4 regions of the Shewanella sp. KX20019 genome follow, and region 3 is predicted to be linked to each of the others. Evidence: predicted binding sites of a transcription regulator. Region 3 holds the regulator's gene; each other region holds the start of a gene.

Region 1 (5,596 bases), 1.2 Mb from region 3:
AGAACAGGGATTACAACAGGTACAGGCCTTACTAAAGCAACTACAAAACCACAGCCAACAGTCGATTAAGGCTGATAGTAGTGACTCTGTTAACCAAGCACTGCAAATTCAACAAAAATTGGCGGGTCTCGATATCAGCTACCAAGGCACGCAATTAGTCGATCATCAGCTCAATCTTGTTTCAGTACAACGCCCCTTAGCTAAATACAGCTTCAGTTTAAAGTCAGTCGATTTAACGGCGATAAACAGCCGCGACGAACATGTAAATATGCATATAGGCAACGAAACCGTAAGGCTACTGTTACCGGCAAATGCGCAACCAAAGGAGCTGCTACAACGTCTCGACAGTGCCCTCAAGCCCGTTGATATTCAAGTGGGTAAATCTAAAGATGGCCGAGTTATCTTCAAAAGCAACAAGTCACAGTGGCAACAAGTTCAAGCTGGAATATTGATGACCGGGCAAGGTCAACGTTTGCCAGCAGGTGATGCACGTACCATTAAGGTAAACGAGGAGTTAAGCTGGCAAGATCCACGTGAGTGGCGCTTTAACAACCCCGAAGCGCTTAAACAAACGTTAGCTAAAATCACGAAAACTCGCCAAAGAATCGACAGCCAGCTACAAGAGCTCAATAATAGTCAGCGACATGTTCAGCAGCAGCTGCATCAGGTCAACCGCCAAAAAGAGACCACGCTGGAGCTCGACTCGACCTTGGATCAAATCAAGAATTTGATGCAACCTTCGCCCTTCAGCCTGCAGGTGACCTCACTTATGGCACAAGCTAACCTCAGCCGAACTCAAGTCTCAGCACTACTGATTTAACCCTTAATACAGGCCGTTAAAATAGGACCGCAGATATGGGGCTGGATCAGCCCCACTACACCAACCGCTGCATATCGAGCTCAAGACAATAGAGTGAGAATAGACGCTAAGTCTTCAAACTGGCCTTTATCTAAAAGCTGCAAAACGTAGTCACTATAATTGGCTTTATGCTGCCGATTGGTGTGGTACACCTGAAAACACAAAATAATATCGTGCTCAGATAGCCCCTGTTGATGAGCTGCCATTACCGCTAAATAGCAACGCAACATAAAGAAGTCCAACAACATGACACGAAAGGCCTGCGATGGTGTGAGCTTGTCGACTTGCGGAAAGTTCATATGGTAACAGTAGTAAAATAGATAACGGCTAAACAGCGCTTGATGCTCAGCGAGTGCGGGTAATGCCTCATCTTGCCAAGCCTGGTTGATTCGACCCATACTGATTTTGTTGTCGCCTTCAGCCATCGCACAAATAGCTTGGTTAATCTGCTCGAACCGACTGCGCCCTCGTCCAGTCTTATTAGTGTTTAACCATAGTTGGATCGAGGTAAAGGCTTGCATTTTTTGGGTTTCAGTATCTTTATTAAACCCCTCAAAGTGCTCCTTAAGCTGACCATTGTCACTCAGCTTAACCAACTGTTGGAACATGTCATCAATCGCGCTGCTATCAAGTTCACCATTGGCTACCCGTTCGGTGGTCTTCATTAAAATGCCTACTGCTGTAAGCCCATGCTCTATTGGCTGATCCGGTTTCAGCAACAGCTGAATAGTATAATCGTGGGCTTTTTTAGCCCATATTGGCGTCGATTTAAATGCCTTATTATGGTTAACACTCATGCGTTCAAACTGAAATGCATCTGGCTTAAGCAGAATAGTTCTCGCCGCTTCCGGGCAAGATAACGACAGGCTTTCATAGCGGTCGCCATCTTTCATGTGCGACATTCTAGGGTAGGTCTTACAGGTGTTACTCAATAACTCCTCACCCGCTTTAGCGTGAATTTGGCAAAGCTGCTTGCTGTCTAAAAATCCACAGGCACCTTTTGCATCAAGTACCACTTGAGCCCATTGTTGCTGACTCTTTTTAACTTTCTTCAAATTGGTTTGAGCCAAAGACTTAAGATCTTTATGGGCTAAAGTCTTTTTGTAACTCTGCTTATCAATATGGATATTCCAGCCATAACAACAGCTATCCTCACACTCACCGCCAATGCAGCTAAATTGCGTTACAAAGCTAGGTCTAATTAGCGCTTTTTCCATTTTAGTTCTCTTAACCGGCGTCTAGTATGACTATATAAAGCGACTAAAATGGCAAATAACTAAAGCCAGAACGGTACAAAATGATGTTTATTCCAAATAAAATAAAAATAATTAATACCACAATTACAACAACTTAAATCAATAGTATAAATTAAATTCATAGTGGATTTTCAGTTTTGATTTTGGCAGTCGTTTTATCACTAGTAAGACCCTGTGCTTAAATGACTTATTAAAGGAAAACGTTATGCTATCAGTACATACTAATTATTCTTCACTTGTTGCCCAAAACTCTGTGACAAAAAACAATGACCTACTTAGCAATGCTATGGAGCGTCTTTCTACTGGTCTACGTATCAACAGCGCTTCTGACGATGCTGCTGGTCTACAAATCGCGACTCGCTTAAATGCCAACGTAGTAGGCATGGAAACAGCTAACCGTAACGTAAACGATGCAACTTCTATGCTGCAAACTGCTGATGGCGCATTAGATGAGCTAACAACTATTGCAAACCGTCAAAAAGAACTTGCAACTCAAGCAGCTAACGGCGTGAACTCAGCTGAAGATTTAACAGCACTTAACGATGAGTTTGCAGAGCTAACCAAAGAGATCACTCGTATTGTTGATAACACTGAATACTCAGGTAACAAGTTATTCGACTCATTAACCGCAGGTGTTGAATTCCAGATCGGTGCAGGCGCTACTGAACAGCTAACTGTAACAGTAGATAAAACTAAGCTTGCTGGTGTGGCTGATGATATTTCAGCTGCAGGTGCAGCAAAAGGCGCTATCACTAAGATTGATGATTTCATTGATGCAGTAGGTAAAGAGCGTTCAACACTGGGTGCTAACATCAATCGTTTGGGTCACACAAGTTCAAACCTTGCTAACGTAACTGAGAACACTAAAGTTGCCGCTGGCCGTATCATGGATGCTGACTTTGCGGTTGAATCTGCAAACATGACCAAGAATCAGCTGTTGGTTCAAGCGGGTACTAATATTCTGTCTTCTTCAAACCAAAACACTGGTTTGGTTATGGGTCTATTGGGTTAATTTTCCTCCCTTACCCTCCCAACTTTCAAAAAAGAGCCTTTAGGCTCTTTTTTTTGAAAAATCATCACCGACTCACTTCAGCATCACCTTCCCAATGTCGCCTTAATAGAGACATAGCTACAAATCAAATTGTGAGCCAAGTGACTTGCGGAAGCCGTACTTCCTTTTCCTTGCTGCAAACGGAAAAAAACTAACGAATACAAGTACAGATAAGCACACACAACCTAATAGATACAAACACTTAATGTTTGGTACAGAGATTGCAAAGTATCATTATAGGAGGATCAAATGATTTCAGGTATGAGCGGTGCATCTTTTGCTGAACAACTAATTTCAGCAGAAAGAATGAGCAAAGATCAGTTATTTAAGACCAATTTAACCAAGCATCAAACCCAAATTGATGCCTATGAGTTGTTGGAGCGTAGCCTCAATAAAATGACCAGTAATCTAGAAAAGATTAATGGTGATGCCTTTGAAAGTAAAACCTCATCAATCAGCGATGAGAATGCCGCGATTACCGTCGATAGCGATGCCCCCACGGGCACCTATGATCTCACCGTCAAGCAACTCGCTCAAGCCCATCAGCTGACGAAAAGCTTTGCCAGTGAAACCGACTTACTCCCCGCGAGTGGTTTATTGAGTATCCAAGTCGGCCCCGATATCGCTGACACCATAGAGATAGATATGGCCGTGCTGAATGCCGACGGCACTCGCACCGTGAATGATCTTCGTGACGCCATTAATTCACACCCTGATAACCCTGGGGTCCAAGCCTCACTCGTAAGAACGGGTGGCAGTGTCGAGTTAATGATGACCTCCTCTGAATCAGGTAAAGACAGCACACTCAAAGTTGAGATGGACAGTGTTGATTGGGGCATGAGCGAACGTAAAGCGGCGCAAGATGCAGAGATAGTGCTCAATGGTATCGATATCACTAGTAGCAGTAACTACATAAGTAACGTTATTGATGGGGTATCAATAGAGCTGAACAAAACACATTCAGCGGGCGAAAGCAGCACCATAAAAATCGAATCAGACACCAGTAGCAGTGAAGATGCGGTTAAGGACTTTGTCGATTCCTTCAATGACCTTATGAACCAAATTAATCAGCTTACCCGCTCTATGGGGAGTAGCGTCGTCGATGAAGCCAAAGAAAATGATAAGGACACTGACGACAAAGATAAAGATGATGAAGATGATAAGCCCTCATCTGTCACAGAAGATCAGCTCGGTGCTCTCAAAGGTGACTCTACATTAAGAATGCTGCAAGCCAGTATGCGCAATAGCGTGTTTGAAGCAGCACCAAATGGCATGCGCTTGTCTGATATTGGTATTGAAATGAACCGTAGTGGTGAGCTTGATATCGATGAAGACAAGCTAACCCAAGCACTTAAAGATGATCCCGCAGCCCTAAAAGAGATGTTCACTGCCGATAACAGTTTTATCGACAGAATTGACACCATTATCGAACCATTCACTCAGTCCAATGGTTATCTCGATCTTAAGCAAAACAACCTAGATCAACAAATTGAACGCGTTGAAGACAGCATGTCTCGCCATGACTATCAGATGAAGCAGAGATACCAAATTTATCTGTCTCAGTTCACCGCAATGGAAAACACCATTAACCAACTTAACTCAGCCAGCATGCTGTTTAATTAAGGAATGCTAACCAATGTTGAATGAGCACGATCCCTTTAATGCTTACAAACAGACCTCATTAGATGCCCGAGCTGCTGCCGCCAATCCACATGAAATGGTACGGATGCTGCTCGACGGTCTTTTAGAGGAGATCCAACGTGCTAGCGGTTTTATGCAGCGTAAGAGCTATGAAGACAAAGGTCAGAGCATCAACAAGTGTCTCAATATCGTCCACGGTCTCGACTCTATGCTAGATATTGAAAACGGTGGCCAAGTGGCCGCCGGACTCAACCACCTTTACGACTACTGTAGCCGACAATTGGTCACCGCCAGCGTTGAAAATAGCGTTACAGCCCTTGAACCCATAACAAAGGTGATAACCGATGTCAGAACAGGTTGGGCCAATCTCAATTGAGCAGTGGCAGCAGTTTGAAAAAGCCTTGCTGTTTCACGCGCGCGTTGAAGACTGGGAGAAGCTGGTGATGGTGAATGAAAAGATGTGCAATGCCCTTAGAAAAGCGGGCAAGCCACACTCTCGTTCACAGGTGCTTGCGCGGCAATCATTAGCGCAAACCCATGGGGAAATAGTGCAGACGCTACGCCAAGCACAAAGCAAGGTCAAGCAAGAGATGGCCCAATTTGAGCAGCAGCAAGATGGCCTCGCTGCTTACCAATTTACCTGTGCCAGCGCTGGAGTCACCAATGACTAGTCCCATTTTAGCAAGTGCATTAAGCACAACATCGGCCTCCAATTCAGTCCCTATAAGTAATATTAGAGAGCCTATCGACCAAACCTATATTGATGATCTTGAGCAACAGTCGACAAGC
Region 2 (5,596 bases), 410 kb from region 3:
CAAAATTCAGTTTCAACGCTAGCGCACTGTAAATTGAACATAGATTTCGGCAATCCACATGGATTGCCTTTTTTTTTCTGAAGACTTTATAGCAATAACAAAGCGTATCTGCTCATTAAGTGGCAATGCCAATAAATGAATGGAACACTCTTATTCATCAATAGTTGGCTGGACATTAAAAAGCCCTGAACATTTTCATGTTCAGGGCTTGTTAATACTTAACCCTATTCAGGGTTGAAGCTAAACGAAACGATTACTTGCGGTTATGACGCTTACGCTCGTTTTCGCTCAAGAAACGCTTACGAACACGAATGTTCAGCGGCGTTACTTCTACTAGCTCATCATCATCGATGAACTCAAGCGCTTGCTCAAGTGTCATGTCGATATGTGGAGTTAGTACTTGTGCTTCATCAGTACCCGATGCACGCATGTTGGTAAGCTGCTTACCTTTCAAACAGTTAACTGTAAGATCGTTAGCGCGAGCATGTAGACCAACTACTTGACCTTCATAAACTTCTGCAGCATGGGTAATAAATAGACGACCACGAGCCTGAAGGTTAAACAATGCGAATGTCAGTGCTTTACCAGTTGCGTTAGAGATCAATACGCCACGAGCACGTTGACCAATATCGCCGCCTTTCACTGGACCGTAATGGTCGAATGAATGGTAAATAAGACCAGAACCTGAAGTCGCTGTCATGAAGTCAGTTTGGAAACCGATTAGACCACGGCTAGGGATAACGAAATCGATACGTACACGACCCTTACCGTCTAACTGCATATCCTTCATGTCACCCTTACGGATACCAAGTTTCTCGATAACGCTACCTTGATGCTCTTCTTCAACATCAACAGTCAAGTTTTCGAACGGCTCACACATCTCGCCGTCGATCTCTTTAACGATAACTTCTGGACGAGAAACTGCTAACTCGTATCCTTCACGACGCATGTTTTCAATCAAGATTGAAAGGTGAAGTTCACCACGACCTGATACGCGGAAACGATCTGGGCTGTCAGTTTCTTCAACACGTAGTGCTACGTTATGAACAAGTTCCTGCTGCAGACGCTCAAGGATGTTACGTGAAGTTACGTACTTACCTTCTTTACCAGCGAATGGAGAAGTGTTGACTTGGAAAGTCATTGTAAGTGTTGGTTCATCAACAGACAAAGCTGGTAATGCTTCTACAGTAGTAGGCGCACAAACAGTGTCTGAAATTTGCAGCTGACCAAGACCGGTAATCGCAACGATGTCACCAGCGTTAGCAATTTCAACTTCATTACGGTCAAGACCCATGTAACCTAATACTTGGCCCATCTTACCATTACGCTTCTTGCCATCAGCACCAACGATAGTTACCTGCTGGTTAGTTTTAACACTACCACGCTTGATGCGACCAATACCGATAACACCCACGTATGAGTTGTAATCGATTTGCGAGATTTGCATCTGGAAATCGCCTTCAGCGTCAGCGTCAGGGAATGAAACTTTTTCAACGATAGTTTCAAACAGAGGAGTCATGTCACCCTCTGATGTTTCTGGGTCAAGCGAAGCAAAACCGTTTAGTGCAGAAGCATAAACGATTGGGAAATCTAGCTGCTCATCGGTTGCGCCTAAGTTGTCGAACAAGTCAAATACTTGGTCGATAACCCAATCTGGACGTGCGCCTGGACGGTCAATCTTGTTGATAACAACGATTGGCTTAAGACCTTGAGCAAATGCTTTCTTAGTCACGAAGCGAGTCTGTGGCATTGGGCCATCAACGGCATCAACTAGTAGTAATACTGAGTCAACCATAGATAGAACACGCTCTACCTCACCACCGAAATCGGCGTGACCAGGAGTATCAACGATGTTGATACGGTAATCGTTCCACTTGATGGCAGTGTTCTTGGCCAGAATCGTGATACCACGTTCTTTTTCAAGATCATTTGAATCCATCACCCGCTCAGCGGCTTCTCCTCGAGTCTCAAGGGTTCCAGACTGCGCCAGCAGCTTATCAACCAAGGTAGTCTTACCATGGTCAACGTGTGCAATAATGGCGATGTTACGTAAATTCTCTAACACGGCTAAACCTCTTACCATCGGTATAAATATATAGGGGGGTACTGACAACAGCTAAACCAAACGAGTATAGTTGTTGCTATAAAAAGCGTGACATTCTACTCTAGGTCGCGACTATCTCACAGGATTATTTTTAACCAATCGTTAAAAATAACGTTGGCGCGTTGCTTTTTCTCGCCATAACGCCCGCTTTATATACACTTTTTATAATTCCCTTTGATGACATTATTTATATTGCTGATCTTTTTAAGTGTCTTTCTGAGTCGTTTAGCGTCATTTTAAGTTGCAATTCTTGTTAAACATCCTGTTTTATACCTTCTCTAGAGGTGTTTGTGGTTTAGCCTATTTTAAACGCTTAACCGTACAAGCAAAATATACTGTCTTTTATCTGAATAACACTTATCTACATTTGGTTGATTTTTCTTTGACTTATTCCCTATATAAATACCTAGGCCTTAGCTATTCTGTTGTCTCAATTTTATCAATAAACAACGGCTAGCGCATATTAAGACAAAGCAACTGCACAATAATGGCGCGTGCACCACTTTGATCCATCAAACGCACCGATGTGGTGCATCAAAATGAGTATGGTGTTTTCGTTTTAATTGATACTATATAAAGATCATGACGTTACATGATTGGCACGACTCTAGCTTTACAAAAAGCAGAATCGCACATTGCGCTAAACATTAAGATAAGAACAAAGGGATCACCCTTTACCCTACTCGGAGACTTTAGAATGTCAGCTGAATCAGTTTTACAACAACTAAAAGAATTAGAAGTTAAGTTTGTTGATTTGCGTTTTACCGACACTATCGGTAAAGAACAGCACGTTTCAATCCCAAGCCACCAAGTTGATGAAGACTTTTTCGAAGACGGCAAAATGTTCGACGGTTCTTCAATTTCTGGCTGGAAAGGCATTAACGAATCAGACATGGTGTTGATGCCAGATGCTGCAAGCTTCGTACTTGACCCGTTCACAGCAGAAACTACAGCCAACATTCGTTGTGACATTCTAAACCCAGGCACTATGACAGGTTACAACCGTGACCCACGCTCAATTGCTAAGAAAGCCGAAGACTATTTACGCTCAACGGGTATTGCCGATACCGTATTGATTGGCCCTGAGCCAGAGTTCTTCCTATTTGATGATGTTAAGTTCAGTTCTGGCATGCAGGGTTGTTTCTACAAGGTTGACGATGCAGAAGCGGCTTGGAACTCTGGTACTAGCTACGATGGCGGTAACAAGGGTCACCGTCCTGGTGTTAAAGGCGGTTACTTCCCTGTTGCACCTGTTGATTCATCACAAGATCTTCGTTCAGCTATGTGTCTTGTACTTGAAGATATGGGCCAAGTTGTTGAAGCGCATCACCATGAAGTAGCTACAGCTGGTCAGAACGAGATCGCAACCCGTTTTAACACGCTAACGCTTAAAGCTGATGAAGTTCAGGTACTAAAGTATGTTGTTCATAACGTTGCTCATGCATACGGAAAAACAGCGACATTCATGCCAAAACCAATCGTTGGTGACAACGGTAGTGGTATGCACGTACATCAATCTCTTGCAAAAGATGGCGTAAACTTATTTGCTGGTGACAAGTACGGCGGATTGAGCGAAATGGCACTTTTCTACATTGGTGGCATCATTAAGCATGCTCGCGCAATTAATGCCTTTGCGAATCCTGCGACTAACTCTTATAAGCGTCTTATCCCACACTTTGAAGCGCCAGTAATGCTTGCTTACTCTGCAGCAAACCGTTCAGCGTCGATTCGTATCCCTGTAGTACCAAGTGCTAAAGGCCGTCGTATTGAGCTGCGTTTCGGTGATCCAATGGCTAACCCATACTTAGCATTCTCTGCAATGTTGATGGCTGGCCTTGACGGTATTCAAAACAAAATTCACCCAGGTGAAGCAATGGATAAAGATCTATATGATCTTCCACCAGAAGAAGCGGCTGAAATTCCAACGGTTGCAACTTCACTTGAGAATGCACTTGAGTGTCTAGATGCTGACCGTGACTTCCTCACCCGCGGTGATGTATTTAGTAATGACTTTATCGACTCATATATCGCACTTAAATCTGCTGATGTTGAGCGTGTTAACCAAACGACTCACCCAGTTGAGTTCGAGCTTTACTACAGCTTGTAAACATAAACAATTGAGTTAATGGTGCGATTTTAATCGCCATTTAGAAAGCCCTAAGCGGAAACGTTTAGGGCTTTTTTGTGCTTATAAATCAATAATATTTTTTATCAGCTGCTGTGATTATTATAATGAACGGCTATAGTTATCTATTAAAGTGCCACACTGACAACAAGCCATAATATTAGCCAACCTATCGAAATAGAAGGACATGCTATGCTTGCCAAAATCTACTCCTATTGCCGCTCAATATTCGCCGTAATAATGGTGATCTCACTTGGCCAGGTCAATGTTAACGCCATTGAGTGGCCACAAGAGGTAGCTGAAAAAGAGGGCACTATTGTTGTATATCAACCGCAGCCTGAATCACTCAGCGGTAATATTCTGCAAGGGCGTGCGGCCATGTCTCTCGAGCTCATCGATAGAGATGAGCCTATTTTTGGCGCTTTTTGGTTTAGTGCACGCATCGACACCAATGCTGACAACGCTACGGTTAGAGACGTTAAAGTCACTCAGGTTCGCTGGCCCGAGTCGACAGCAACAGATGAACAACGCTTTACTGAAGTGGTAGAAAAAGCCCTCGGCAGCAGTAGTTTTAATATCTCGATGGAGCGCCTATCGGCCAGCCTTGCCAATGCAAAACAGGAAAAGCAAAGCTTAGAAAACATTAAGAACGATGCACCCAACATTATTTTCCGACAGCAACTCAGCGTACTGCTGTCTTTCGACGGCTCGCCGCAATTTAGAGAGATAGAAAACAGCCCATATGAGCGAGCGCTCAATACGCCCTTTGCTGTTGCACGTAATAAGCTGACTAAGAAGTTATACCTCAGTAGTGGCACATTCTGGTATACCGCCGACAACCCTATGGGTCCTTGGCAAGTGACCGAGTATCCGCCAGAAGATTTGGTTAACATGATCCCAAAGTCTGATGACGCTATGCTGGTCAAAAGTAGCGCTGCACCTGCCGTAATTGCTGTGAAAACAGCCACTGAACTAGTTGCAACGGATGGCAAACCCAGATGGAAAAGCCTGACAGCGGGCAAGCTACTTTATGTGAGCAATACCGAGACAGCGTGGATTAGAGAAGTTGCTTCTGGTGATATGTATTTGCTGCTGTCTGGGCGCTGGTTTCAAGCCAAGAAAGAAGCTGGTCCCTGGGCTTTTATTCGCGCAGATAAACTGCCCACGAGCTTTAATGACATTCCGCCTGAATCCGATATTGGTGGCTTACGTGTTTCAGTAGCAGGTACCACTGAAGCGGAACAAGCGATGTTAGATGCACAAATCCCCCAGACTGCCGCCATTAAGCGTAGCGAAGCGAAGCTCACCGTTGAATACGATGGCGAGCCAAAGTTTGATGCAATACCCGGAACCAAAGTCGCTTATGC
Region 3 (5,596 bases):
GTGGCGATTAAGAGCGACCAAGGGTAGTCATAATAATTTAACCGGCAAGGTCTCATTGGAAAACAATGTTATTATCGACTCTATTAGCCCAGAGGAGCCGATCCAAACATTGTCGACCTCCTATTTAGAACTTGATCTCAATACGATGATAATGACCTCTGATGAAATCATTCACGTTACTGGCAATGAATTTGTGATCCAGGGGACTGGCCTTTATGCTGATCTGAATGCCCAAAGTGTAAAGTTACTCAGTGAAGTCGAAGGGATCTACGATGCTAAATAAGCACTTAAAAAACATACTCACTCATGCTAGCAACCCAATAGCGGAGTAGAAGGACGTTATGAAATACAACCAAACAATACTTGCAGGTCTATTGTGCCTACTCAGCGTTAGTAGCTATGCTGCAGTCGATGACTTAAAGCAGAAGGTCGAAATTGCCGCTGCTCGCCAAGAAGCTGATATCAAAAACAATCAAGTGATCTTTTTTGGTCCGGTAGAAGTCACTCAAGGTTCAATTAAAATGAACGCTGATGAATTACGGGTTTTCTCCAAAGAGGCGGGCTCAGGCAAAACGCTCGTGGCAACAGGTAACCCTGCAACTTATACTCAAATAATGGAAGATGGCCGCCCTGCGACAGCAAGTGCCAAAGAGATCCGCTATGAGTTGGCAACCAGAACACTAACCTTATTAGGTAACGCCACATTGGAGCAAGAGGGTAGCCAAGTCACCGGCAATCGCATTAAATACAATATTGGACTACAGCAATTAGTCGCAGAAAGTACCGGTCAAGGTGATGATCGCGTCATCACTATCATCCAACCAGAAGCTTATCAAGAAGAGACTCCTGAAACGCCAGTCGAGCCCATTGAAAAGCAGGAGCAGCAATGATCCAAAAAACGCTGACCGCCCGCAACTTAGCAAAAAGCTATAAGAGCCGAGCCGTTGTTCAAGATGTGAGCTTAACGGTAAAAACAGGACAAATTGTTGGGCTATTAGGTCCAAACGGTGCAGGAAAAACCACAACGTTTTATATGGTTGTTGGTTTGGTACAGAGTGACAAGGGGCAAATCTTTATCGATGATGATGATTTAACCTTAGATCCAATGCACCTTCGAGCACGTAAAGGCATTGGCTACTTGCCACAAGAAGCCAGCATTTTTAGAAAGCTCTCAGTGCGTGACAACATCATGGCGGTACTACAGACTCGCAGTGATATTGATAACGAGCAGCGTGAAGAGCAGCTGGAAAACCTTCTCGAAGAGTTTCATATCACCCATATCCGTGATAGCCAAGGTATGGCGTTATCAGGGGGTGAACGACGCAGAGTTGAAATAGCACGGGCATTGGCAGCAAATCCAAAATTTATTCTACTTGATGAACCTTTTGCCGGGGTTGATCCAATATCGGTTATCGATATTAAAAAGATTATTGAGCAGTTAAAAAGCCGCGGGCTAGGCGTGTTGATAACCGATCACAATGTCCGTGAAACATTGGACGTTTGTGAGCATGCTTATATCGTAAGTCACGGAAATCTAATTGCAGAAGGCACGCCTGCCGAAATCTTAGACAATCAGCAAGTTCGAGCTGTGTACTTAGGTGAACAATTCAGGCTATAGTTAATCCACAGTATGAGCATTGAATTGTGTAGCACTAATAAAGTATGTTAATACAATCAAAGTGTTGAGCCTTTAAACTCTCTTCTTCAAGTCAACGAGCTTCAACGTTTAATTACAGTGTAGGGAATAGCGGTAAGATGAAAGCGTCACTCCAGCTCAAAATGGGTCAGCAGCTCACCATGACTCCACAGTTACAGCAGGCTATTCGCCTGCTACAACTGTCCTCTTTGGAGCTGCAACAAGAGATCCAGCAAGCATTAGAATCTAATCCACTGCTTGAATTAGATGAAGAGCAATCCGACGGCGAACCTGTCAGTAACGAAGATAGAACCACGACCGATTCTGACAGCTATTCAGAGTCTGATGGCGACAACGACTACAGTGCTAGCGCTGATGTTGACCCACAACAAGATAGTGCCGCGGTAGATACCTCAGATGCATTAACGCAAGATTCGATGCCAGATGAACTGCCAATGGATACCACTTGGGATGAAGTCTATACCGTTTCTTCCAACTCCAGCTCAGGTGGCATGCGTGATGATGACATGCCCTTTCAAGGTGAAACCACTGAAGGTTTGTACGAACACCTTGAATGGCAGAAAAATTTAACGCCCTTCTCTGACAATGACCTGGCGATTGCCACCGCGATTATTGATGCCGTCGACGAACGTGGTTATTTGACTCAGAATTGTGACGACATTCTTGAAGCGATGGGCGATCCAGAGATCGAGCTAGATGAAGTGGAAGCCGTGCTCAAACGCGTGCAACATTTTGACCCTATCGGTGTTGCAGCAAGAGATCTAAGTGAATGTCTACTAATCCAATTGGCTCAATATGCCGAAACAACCCCGCACATAGATAATGCTCGCCTGCTCATTAAAGATTACTTAGATTTGATTGCCGGACGCGACTTTAGGCAATTGATGCGTAAGACCAAGCTCAAAGAGGATGATCTGCGCGACGCTATCAGCCTTATTCAAACCTTGAACCCAAGGCCGGGTCTGGCGGTGACGCGTAGTAAAGATGAATATGTCATCCCCGACGTTTCAGTGGCGAAAAAGAAAGGCCGCTGGGTGGTGGAATTAAACCCCGACTACATGCCAAAAATCAACGTCAATCAGCATTATGCTTCGATGGCTCGCAGTACCAAAAGCCAAGCCGATGGCCAATTTATTCGTGGTCATCTACAAGAAGCTAAATGGTTTATTAAAAGCATTGAAAGTCGCAATGAAACTCTGCTTAAAGTCTCTAACTGTATTGTAAAGTTCCAGCAGGGCTTTTTTGAATATGGTGAAGAAGCCATGAAGCCTATGGTACTCAACGACATTGCCGAAGCCGTAGAGATGCATGAGTCGACAATTTCAAGGGTGACCACGCAAAAGTATATGCATACCCCTAGAGGTATTTTCGAATTAAAGTATTTCTTCTCAAGTCATGTTGGCACAGATGACGGTGGAGAGTGCTCATCAACAGCAATTAGAGCGTTTATTAAGAAGTTAGTCGCAGCTGAAAACCAAAAGAAACCATTAAGCGACAGCAAAATGGCGCAGCTTTTGGCAGAACAAGGGATTAAAGTTGCTCGACGTACTATCGCGAAATACCGCGAAGCAATGCTAATTCCGCCCTCAAACCAACGCAAGAGTTTATAACTCAAATTAGGCACTTGGAGGAATCTTTCTATGCAAATTAACCTTACTGGGCATCATGTTGAAATCACTGCGTCACTACGTAGTTATGTTGAAGAGAAATTTACAAAGCTTGAACGTCATTTCGATCAGATCAATAATGTGCACGTCATATTGAACGTTGAAAAAATGCAACAGATTGCCGAAGCTCGAATTCACCTAAAAAAAGGTGAAGTATTTGCCACTTCGGAACATGCGGACATGTACGCCGCAATAGACTCCCTGATCGATAAATTAGATCGTCAGGTTATTAAACACAAAGAGAAGCTGACCAAACACTAACGATGGAATTACGCACCATCCTGCAGCCGGAATGCACTACCTGTGCCACACCGGGCAGTAAGAAAAAGGTACTGGAGTTAATCAGCGATATTGCCGCTGTCCAGTACCCAACCCTTTCTTCACAAGAGATTTTCGAAAGCCTGTTGGCTCGCGAAAAAATGGGTAGCACAGGTATAGGCAACGGTATTGCAATCCCTCACGGGAGATTGGCTAATATTGACCATCCACTGGGCATATTAATAAAATGTGAAACACCGATCTCTTTTGACTCGATAGATAAACAGCCGGTCGATATACTGTTTGCCCTATTGGTGCCTGCGGAGCAATGTAAACAACACTTAGCAACACTGTCTTCGATGGCAGAAAAACTCAACGACAAAGCGATCGTTAAGCAGCTAAGAAAAAGCAATAGTGAATCAGAGCTATATGACTTAATCACACAATAGCTAATATTTAGGTCCTTAAATAATCGATATATAATAGGGTTATTTAAAGACCTAAGTATTTATACCCAAGCCACTTATCGACATGCTGAAAAGAGCATCTTCAAGTAGGATGGGTATATTACAACAATATGAAATGTTCTTTCCAACTAGCCTAAGCTCTTGCTTTAAGCCGGAAAAAAGTTAATCTATACCATTGTACATCTCGTATACATCTATAACACATATATTCTAACTTTTATCAGGTATTCAAAAGATGAAACTCGTTCTAGTCTCTGGTCGTTCAGGCTCAGGAAAATCAGTACTGCTAAGGATGCTAGAAGATCTCGGCTATTATTGCGTCGATAACCTCCCCTTGCCAATGATGGGAACTCTGCTTGAGCAACTTTCGGGGAACTCAGAATTAGTCGCCATTAGTGTTGATATCCGCAACATGCCAGAGAAAGAGAATGAACTGACAAAACATTTAACCCACTTGCCTGAAGGGGTGGAGTTACTCAGTTTCTTTTTAAACTCTAGTGATGAAGTGCTACTCAAGCGCTATAACGAGACCCGTCGCCTGCACCCTTTGTCTCATGCCAATATTTCATTGAAAGAAGCGATTCAGCTTGAAGGCCGCCAGCTTGAACCTCTGGCGAAAATAGTTGACCACTATATTGATACCTCAAATCTAAATATTTATGATCTCAACGACCAAGTTCGTGAAATTTTATTGGGCAATATAAATAAAGAACTGATGATTAAGTTTGAATCTTTTGGCTTTAAACATGGTATGCCAACAGAAGCCGACTTTATGTTTGATGTTCGATTTTTGCCAAACCCACATTGGGAACCAGAGCTTCGGCCCATGACTGGGCTTGATAAGCCAGTACAGGAGTTTTTAAACCTACACCCTCTGGTGAATAAGTTTATCTGGCAAATTGAGAACTTACTCGAAACTTGGTTACCTGATTTAGAGCGTAACAACCGTAGTTACCTCACCATTGCCATTGGCTGTACCGGTGGTCAACATCGCTCTGTTTATGTCACCGAACGGCTCGCTGAACACTTCAAAAAAGGCCGCCATAAAGTTACCGCCAGCCACCGCGAGTTAAAAAATGCCAACGATTGAACGGCAAGTTACCATTTGTAATAAACTCGGACTGCATGCTAGAGCGGCGACAAAGTTGGTGGTTCTGGCGTCAGAATTTGATGCTGAAATCACTATTGTTCAAGGTGAAAAACAAGCTTCAGCGGTAAGTGTACTAGGCTTACTAATGTTAGAAACTGGGATCGGTAAATCGATACAGCTTCTCGCCAATGGCCCTGATGCTGAGGCAGCGTTAGATGCCATATGTCATTTGATTAATACAAAATTCGACGAAGACAGCTAGTCCATAAATTCGATATAATAATTGTTCTTTATCCCCCTTTACTTACGTTATGATAACCGCCTTTTAAACGACCCTGTGAGGGATCCATGCCGATTGAAGTCTTAGACAACGAAACATCAGACCAGCGCCTCAATCAGCTAAATAAAGCGTTAGGTAGCGGCATGTTTGTTCATGTCCGCAATATGTTGCAGGACA
Region 4 (5,596 bases), 160 kb from region 3:
GCTGCGATGGCACTAAGTGTACGCAGTTCATTGTCACTGAAAGCGTTAAACTGCTTAGGATCGAAGCCATCAATAGTAACAGCGCCAATTAAGTCGCCATTAGCAAGTAGCGGTAATCCGATACAGGCGTGCACCACCAAGTGATCACCTTGATGAGGAATAAGCCCATCGTAGGGATCGGGTAGTTCACTGTCTGCGGGAAAACGGACAATATCACCAGCACGGGCAATGGCTTCGAGTCGTGGATGTTCGCTGATAATAAAGCGTCGTCCCAGCACATCAGGGCTGAGGCCATCGATGGCTAGAGGATTAAATTGCTGGCCGGTAAATTGCAGCAGCGCGGCGGCGTCGCAGTGCAAAGTTTGCCTTATGGTATCGAGTAAGCGTGAGAATCGGTCATGGTCAGAAAGCCCCGCAGTAATATCTAAGGCGATGCGGGTAAGATCGGTTTGGCTTAAAGACATAGCTGATTTCCCTAAGGTATTGGTATTGTGAAACACTCACTCACCGAGAGGCGGTTGTGGTGTCTGTCTTTTTGACATTAGTGTTGGTTTGTAACTGTGTCAAATATACTATGTTTTATAGCTAAAAAAAGGGTGCTAAAAATAGCACCCTTGGGTAAATATTAAATAGCGTTGTTAAGCGCTAGCCGACGCTTGATCATCATCGAGCTCGCAAGTCTCTTTCTTCTTACCAATGGCTTTCTTGATAATATCGAAGAGGAAGGCACCCATAAATAGGCCGCCAATGCCAAACAGAACATCACCTGGTACACGCATCCATACTAGCGTTTCAACCAGTGGACTATGGATCACCTCTGGTGAGCGAGCAAACCAGTAGCCGTTGTCGATAACAGCAAAGAACTGCACGATACCAACGGGAAGCAGAGACATAAACACCATCGCTGCTAAACCTATGTTCATGGTCCAGAATGCGCCTTTTAGTAGCTTCTCATTCCACTGCATTTGTCCTGTTAGTCCACGGAAGCAGAACAACATGAGTCCCATTCCTAGCATGCCATACACACCCATAAAGGCTGCGTGAGCATGAGTCGCAGTCGTGTTTAGGCCTTGAATAAAGTACAGAGCGATAGGCGGGTTAATTAGGAAACCTAACATCCCTGCGCCGACTAGGTTCCAAAATGCGGTTGCCACAAAAAACATAATGGCCCACTTGTAACGGATCATCCACGGGCTTGCAGAGCGTAAGCGGTAACTTTCTACAGCTTCAAAACCAATCAGTGCTAGTGGCACTACTTCTAGCGCTGAGAAGATTGCGCCCCATGCAATAACAGAGGTTGGCGCGCCGGTAAAGTACAAGTGATGTAAGGTACCTATTAAGCCACCGGTTAGGAAAATAACTGTGGCAAAAAGTACCGCTGCGTTTGCGCTGCGTGCACGGATAAGCCCGAGGCGTACCAGCATTAATGCAATGACAGAGGTAGCAAAAGTTTCGAAGAAGCCTTCTACCCACAAGTGAACAACCCACCAACGCCAGTATTCAGCAATCGCAAGGTTGGTGTGCTTACCCATAAAGAGGCCTGCGCCATAGAATAAGCCAATAGCCACACATGAGGCGTACAGTACCCAAATAACTGGGCGCATCTCGCCTTTAACTTTCAAAGCAGGGCGTATTGATGCTGTAACCAGAGCAAGCCAAATTAATAAGCCTCCCAACAGTAAGATCTGCCACACTCGGCCTAAATCAATATATTCATAGCCTTGATGGCCAAATAGGAAGTTCATGTCCAGATCAAAGTATTGCTGAACCCCCAGCCATTCACCGGCCATAGAGCCGAGTACAACGACAACCAATGCCACCCAAAGTATGTTTACGCCGATGCGCTGAAACTTAGGCTCATGCCCTGATAGTGCTGGGGCAATATATAAACCAGTCCCTAGCCAAGCTGTCGCAATCCAGAAGACGGCAAGTTGTGTATGCCAAGTTCGAGTAACAGAGTAGGGCAGGATTTCTGACAGTGGTATACCGTAAAAATTTTGCCCTTCAACCGCATAGTGTGCGGTGATGCCGCCGAGCAATATCTGTAATAGAAACAGACCTATCGCAGTAACGAAGTACTTCCCTACAGCGCGTTGTGATTTAGTGGGTTTAGTAAAAAAGAGTGGATCTTGATCGGCGGGCTTAGGCAAGCTTTCATGCTTACCACTGGCGTGATGCCAGATCAATGCACCGATACCAGCGATGAGTGTCACAATACTTAAGATTGACCATACAATATTATCAGAGGTTGGCGTGTTACCTATTTGTGGATCAAATGGCCAGTTATTGGTGTAAGTATAATCAGCATCAGGTCGCTCTGTTACCGCAGCCCAAGCACCCCAAAAAAGGAAAGCATTAAGCTTTTCACGGCGATCTAAGCTGGGAACGGTTCCCTCCTTCATCGCATATTGCTCTCTAAGTGATGATAACTTAGGGTCATCACCAAAGAGTGCCAAGTAATGTTGCTCTACCTGTTTAATGGCTTCGATACGCGTGGCTGAAAGGGTTGTGAAAGTCTCGCCATTGGCTTGATTTACAACTGTATTATGACGAATGTCTTCGCGCAAGCCCTGCTCAAGTCCCGCTTGTTGCTGCGAGTTTATTTGAGTAAATGGCAAGTTGAAACGCTGCTTTGCGCTGATATCTAGCCAAGCTTGTGCTTCTTTATGTAACCAATCAGCCGTCCAGTCTGGTGCAACGTATGAGCCATGCCCCCATATAGAACCCAGCTGATGCCCCCCCATAGAGCGCCAAACCAATTGTCCCTGTTCGATATCATCTTGACTAAATAGTGTTTGTCCTTGGCTATCAACAAAAGCCGTCGGGATAGGCGGTTTTTCTCGATAGATCTCACTACCAATACTCAGCAGTACAGTAAATGAAGCAATTAGCACCAGCAGTAGTGCGATTGCCGTTAGTCTTTGTTTGCTCATAAGTCCTCTTAGCGCAACGTTATTATTATTCAGGCGAGCCCTGTTAGAGCATATAACGTGCCAATGGTGTTAGTTGCTGTTTTCAAAGAGATTATTGTTTTTTACTGTGTAATTGATGGTGTCATAAAGACAGTTGTTGAGTGTCAAAAAAACAGTTGGCTGTCATTTTGACATCAAAGTGAAGTGCTAAATCAACTAGCATATAGAACGCGGTAAAAGTGACTGATTTTAAGCGAAATAGAGATGAACACATCTCATTAATAAAGCAGAGTAGAAGCCCTTTGCATGCGCCGCAAAGGGGTTTTGACACCAATTGACTTAAGAGCTGTTATTTATACAAAGATGGGTCTTCAGCTTTTGGACGGGTTTTAAAGCGTCTATGCAACCACATATATTGGCCTTTGTTGCGACAAATAATCTCTTCGATAATTTTATTGCCACGCTTTGCATCTTCAATCTCATTCTCGCCAGGAAAGTCATCTAGTGGCGCCTTTATCTCGATGTTATAGCCGGTGTCTGTACTGTTTCGCTCAACAAAAAACGGTAGCACCTTGGCTTTACCGAGTCTTGCAAGCGTGGTTGCGCCAGTAATGGTGGCTGCTTCTTTAACGGCGAAAAAAGGGATGAACGTGGCACTAGAACGGCCGAAATCTTGATCCGCTGTGTACCAAATAACGTTTGGCGCTCTTAGGCTACGCACCATTTGGCGTAAGTCTCGTTTCGGTACTAGTGCTTTATTAGAGCGTAAGCGACCTTTGACCTGTAGGTACTCCATTACCGGGTTATTGTGTGGTCGGTATACGCCAACGCCTGGTTGGAACTGACCGAAGATCCGCGCGCCCATCTCTAAAGGTAGGCAGTGGACGGCATATAGTATGACCCCTTGGCCGTTGTTAAGTGTTTGCTGCACATGCTCTTGACCTTTAATGGTCATATGCTGCTGAATTTTTTCATCTGACCACCACCAACCATTAATAGTATCGAAGATGGCTTTGCCTGTTTGTTCGAAGTTTTCACGCAATAATGTTTGTAGCTCAGCTTCGGTCATATCAGGAAAGCACAGCTGCAAATTACGCTTAGCAGTGTTAACTCGTTTGCCGACTAGCTTCATTGCGATTCTGCCAATCGCTGCGCCAATCTTCATTTGAAGACGCAGTGGTAATACTTGCGTTAAACGCATCATCGCAACGCCTAGCCACAAGAGCCAGTACTTAGGATGATATAGATGAGATGAAAACTGGGCTTTTTCTACCACGGAAAACTCGAATACATTGAAAAATTACTCATTATTCTAACGCAAACTCGCTCAAACTTACTCAAAATCATTAAAAATTAGGTACAATCATCAGTAAATTTGTGAAAGACACGGTCATTATGAAGATTTCTCTGCCAGCATTTGAAAACGCCAAGGTACTCGTCGTTGGTGATGTAATGTTAGATCGCTACTGGGCGGGCCCAACTGCGCGTATATCTCCGGAAGCCCCGGTTCCTGTTGTCAAAGTGGAACAGATTGAAGACAGGCCTGGCGGAGCGGCTAACGTGGCGATAAATATTGCGACCCTAGGCGGCGCTGCAAGTCTGGCTGGTATTGTTGGTACTGATGAGACCGCTGATGCATTGACTGTAGGCATTCAAGCACTAGGTGTTGAACCTAATTGGCATCGAGTCGCTGGTAAGCCAACGATTACTAAACTGCGCGTGATGTCGCGTAATCAACAGTTACTGCGGTTAGATTTTGAAGAGAGCTATTCGAAAGCAGAAAGTGATGCACTGCTCGCAAAAACCATCTCACAACTAGATAATGTTGACGTGGCGGTATTGTCTGATTATGCCAAAGGCGCACTTGTTTCTCCCGAAGCCTTTATTCAGTCGGCTAACGACAAAGGGGTCAAGGTATTAGTTGATCCTAAAGGCAGTGATTTTGCGCGTTACCGTGGTGCTTATCTATTAACGCCGAATATGAGTGAGTTTGAAACCGTGGTGGGTAAGGTTGGATCTGAAGCCGACCTAGTCGCTAAAGCGCAGTCTTTACTGACACAATTTGAACTGCACGCCATGTTAGTCACCCGTTCAGAAAAAGGCATGACGTTAATCACTAAAGATCAGCCTGAGTTGCATATACCGACGGTTGCCCGTGAGGTTTATGATGTCACCGGCGCCGGTGATACGGTTATTTCAGCGCTCGCGACAGCGATTGCAGCTGGCAGTGACTTAGCGCAAGCCTGCGCCATTGCCAATACGGCTGCTGGGATTGTGGTTGCCAAGCTAGGCACTTCAACCGTGACTCGCATTGAGTTAATCGAAGCCCTGTCTTTGAACCAAGGGGAATCAGGTTTTGGTTCTGTGAGTGAAGACCAGCTGGTGTATGCCTTAGAGCAAGCCAAGCTACGTGGCGAGCGTGTAGTGATGACCAATGGTTGTTTTGATATTTTACACGCAGGACACGTTAGCTACTTGCAACAGGCCAAAGCACTCGGTGACCGATTAATCGTTGCGGTTAATAGTGACGCCTCGGTAAAACGTCTTAAAGGTGAAGGACGTCCAGTCAACCCTGAAGACAGACGAATGGCTGTATTAGCCGGCCTTGCTTCGGTCGATTGGGTAGTGCCTTTCAGTGAAGATACCCCCCAACGCGTTATTGCTCGCTTGTTACCAGACTTATT

What was found. Region 3 encodes sigma-54, which starts transcription at its own class of promoters, with help from an activator protein. Its sites were predicted from a motif close to GTTGGCACGNNNNTNGNNT; they were not measured.
Region 1: fliD (flagellar filament capping protein FliD) is a predicted target of sigma-54. The motif match lies at 3,375-3,393, and genes of this name have one in related genera.
Region 2: glnA (glutamate--ammonia ligase) is a predicted target of sigma-54. The motif match lies at 2,700-2,718, and genes of this name have one in related genera.
Region 4: JK628_RS18340 (nitric-oxide reductase large subunit) is a predicted target of sigma-54. The motif match lies at 2,980-2,998, and genes of this name have one in related genera.

The regions. Positions count from the first base shown of each region.
Region 1 is NZ_CP068437.1:259,780-265,375, reverse strand. It holds gene JK628_RS01160 (hypothetical protein) at 1-820, shown strand, start outside; gene fliB (flagellin lysine-N-methylase) at 901-2,076, opposite strand; gene JK628_RS01150 (flagellin N-terminal helical domain-containing protein) at 2,321-3,127, shown strand; gene fliD (flagellar filament capping protein FliD) at 3,416-4,789, shown strand; gene fliS (flagellar export chaperone FliS) at 4,803-5,183, shown strand; gene JK628_RS01135 (hypothetical protein) at 5,152-5,478, shown strand; gene JK628_RS01130 (flagellar hook-length control protein FliK) at 5,471-5,596, shown strand, end outside.
Region 2 is NZ_CP068437.1:4,805,923-4,811,518, forward strand. It holds gene typA (translational GTPase TypA) at 254-2,083, opposite strand; gene glnA (glutamate--ammonia ligase) at 2,802-4,211, shown strand; gene JK628_RS20840 (carbohydrate-binding family V/XII) at 4,422-5,596, shown strand, end outside.
Region 3 is NZ_CP068437.1:4,395,427-4,401,022, forward strand. It holds gene lptC (LPS export ABC transporter periplasmic protein LptC) at 1-283, shown strand, start outside; gene lptA (lipopolysaccharide transport periplasmic protein LptA) at 342-890, shown strand; gene lptB (LPS export ABC transporter ATP-binding protein) at 887-1,618, shown strand; gene JK628_RS19065 (RNA polymerase factor sigma-54) at 1,756-3,267, shown strand; gene hpf (ribosome hibernation promoting factor) at 3,298-3,585, shown strand; gene ptsN (PTS IIA-like nitrogen regulatory protein PtsN) at 3,588-4,031, shown strand; gene rapZ (RNase adapter RapZ) at 4,285-5,139, shown strand; gene JK628_RS19085 (HPr family phosphocarrier protein) at 5,126-5,401, shown strand; gene mgtE (magnesium transporter) at 5,488-5,596, shown strand, end outside.
Region 4 is NZ_CP068437.1:4,234,861-4,240,456, reverse strand. It holds gene norR (nitric oxide reductase transcriptional regulator NorR) at 1-464, opposite strand, end outside; gene JK628_RS18340 (nitric-oxide reductase large subunit) at 639-2,933, opposite strand; gene JK628_RS18335 (LpxL/LpxP family Kdo(2)-lipid IV(A) lauroyl/palmitoleoyl acyltransferase) at 3,262-4,188, opposite strand; gene hldE (bifunctional D-glycero-beta-D-manno-heptose-7-phosphate kinase/D-glycero-beta-D-manno-heptose 1-phosphate adenylyltransferase HldE) at 4,308-5,596, shown strand, end outside.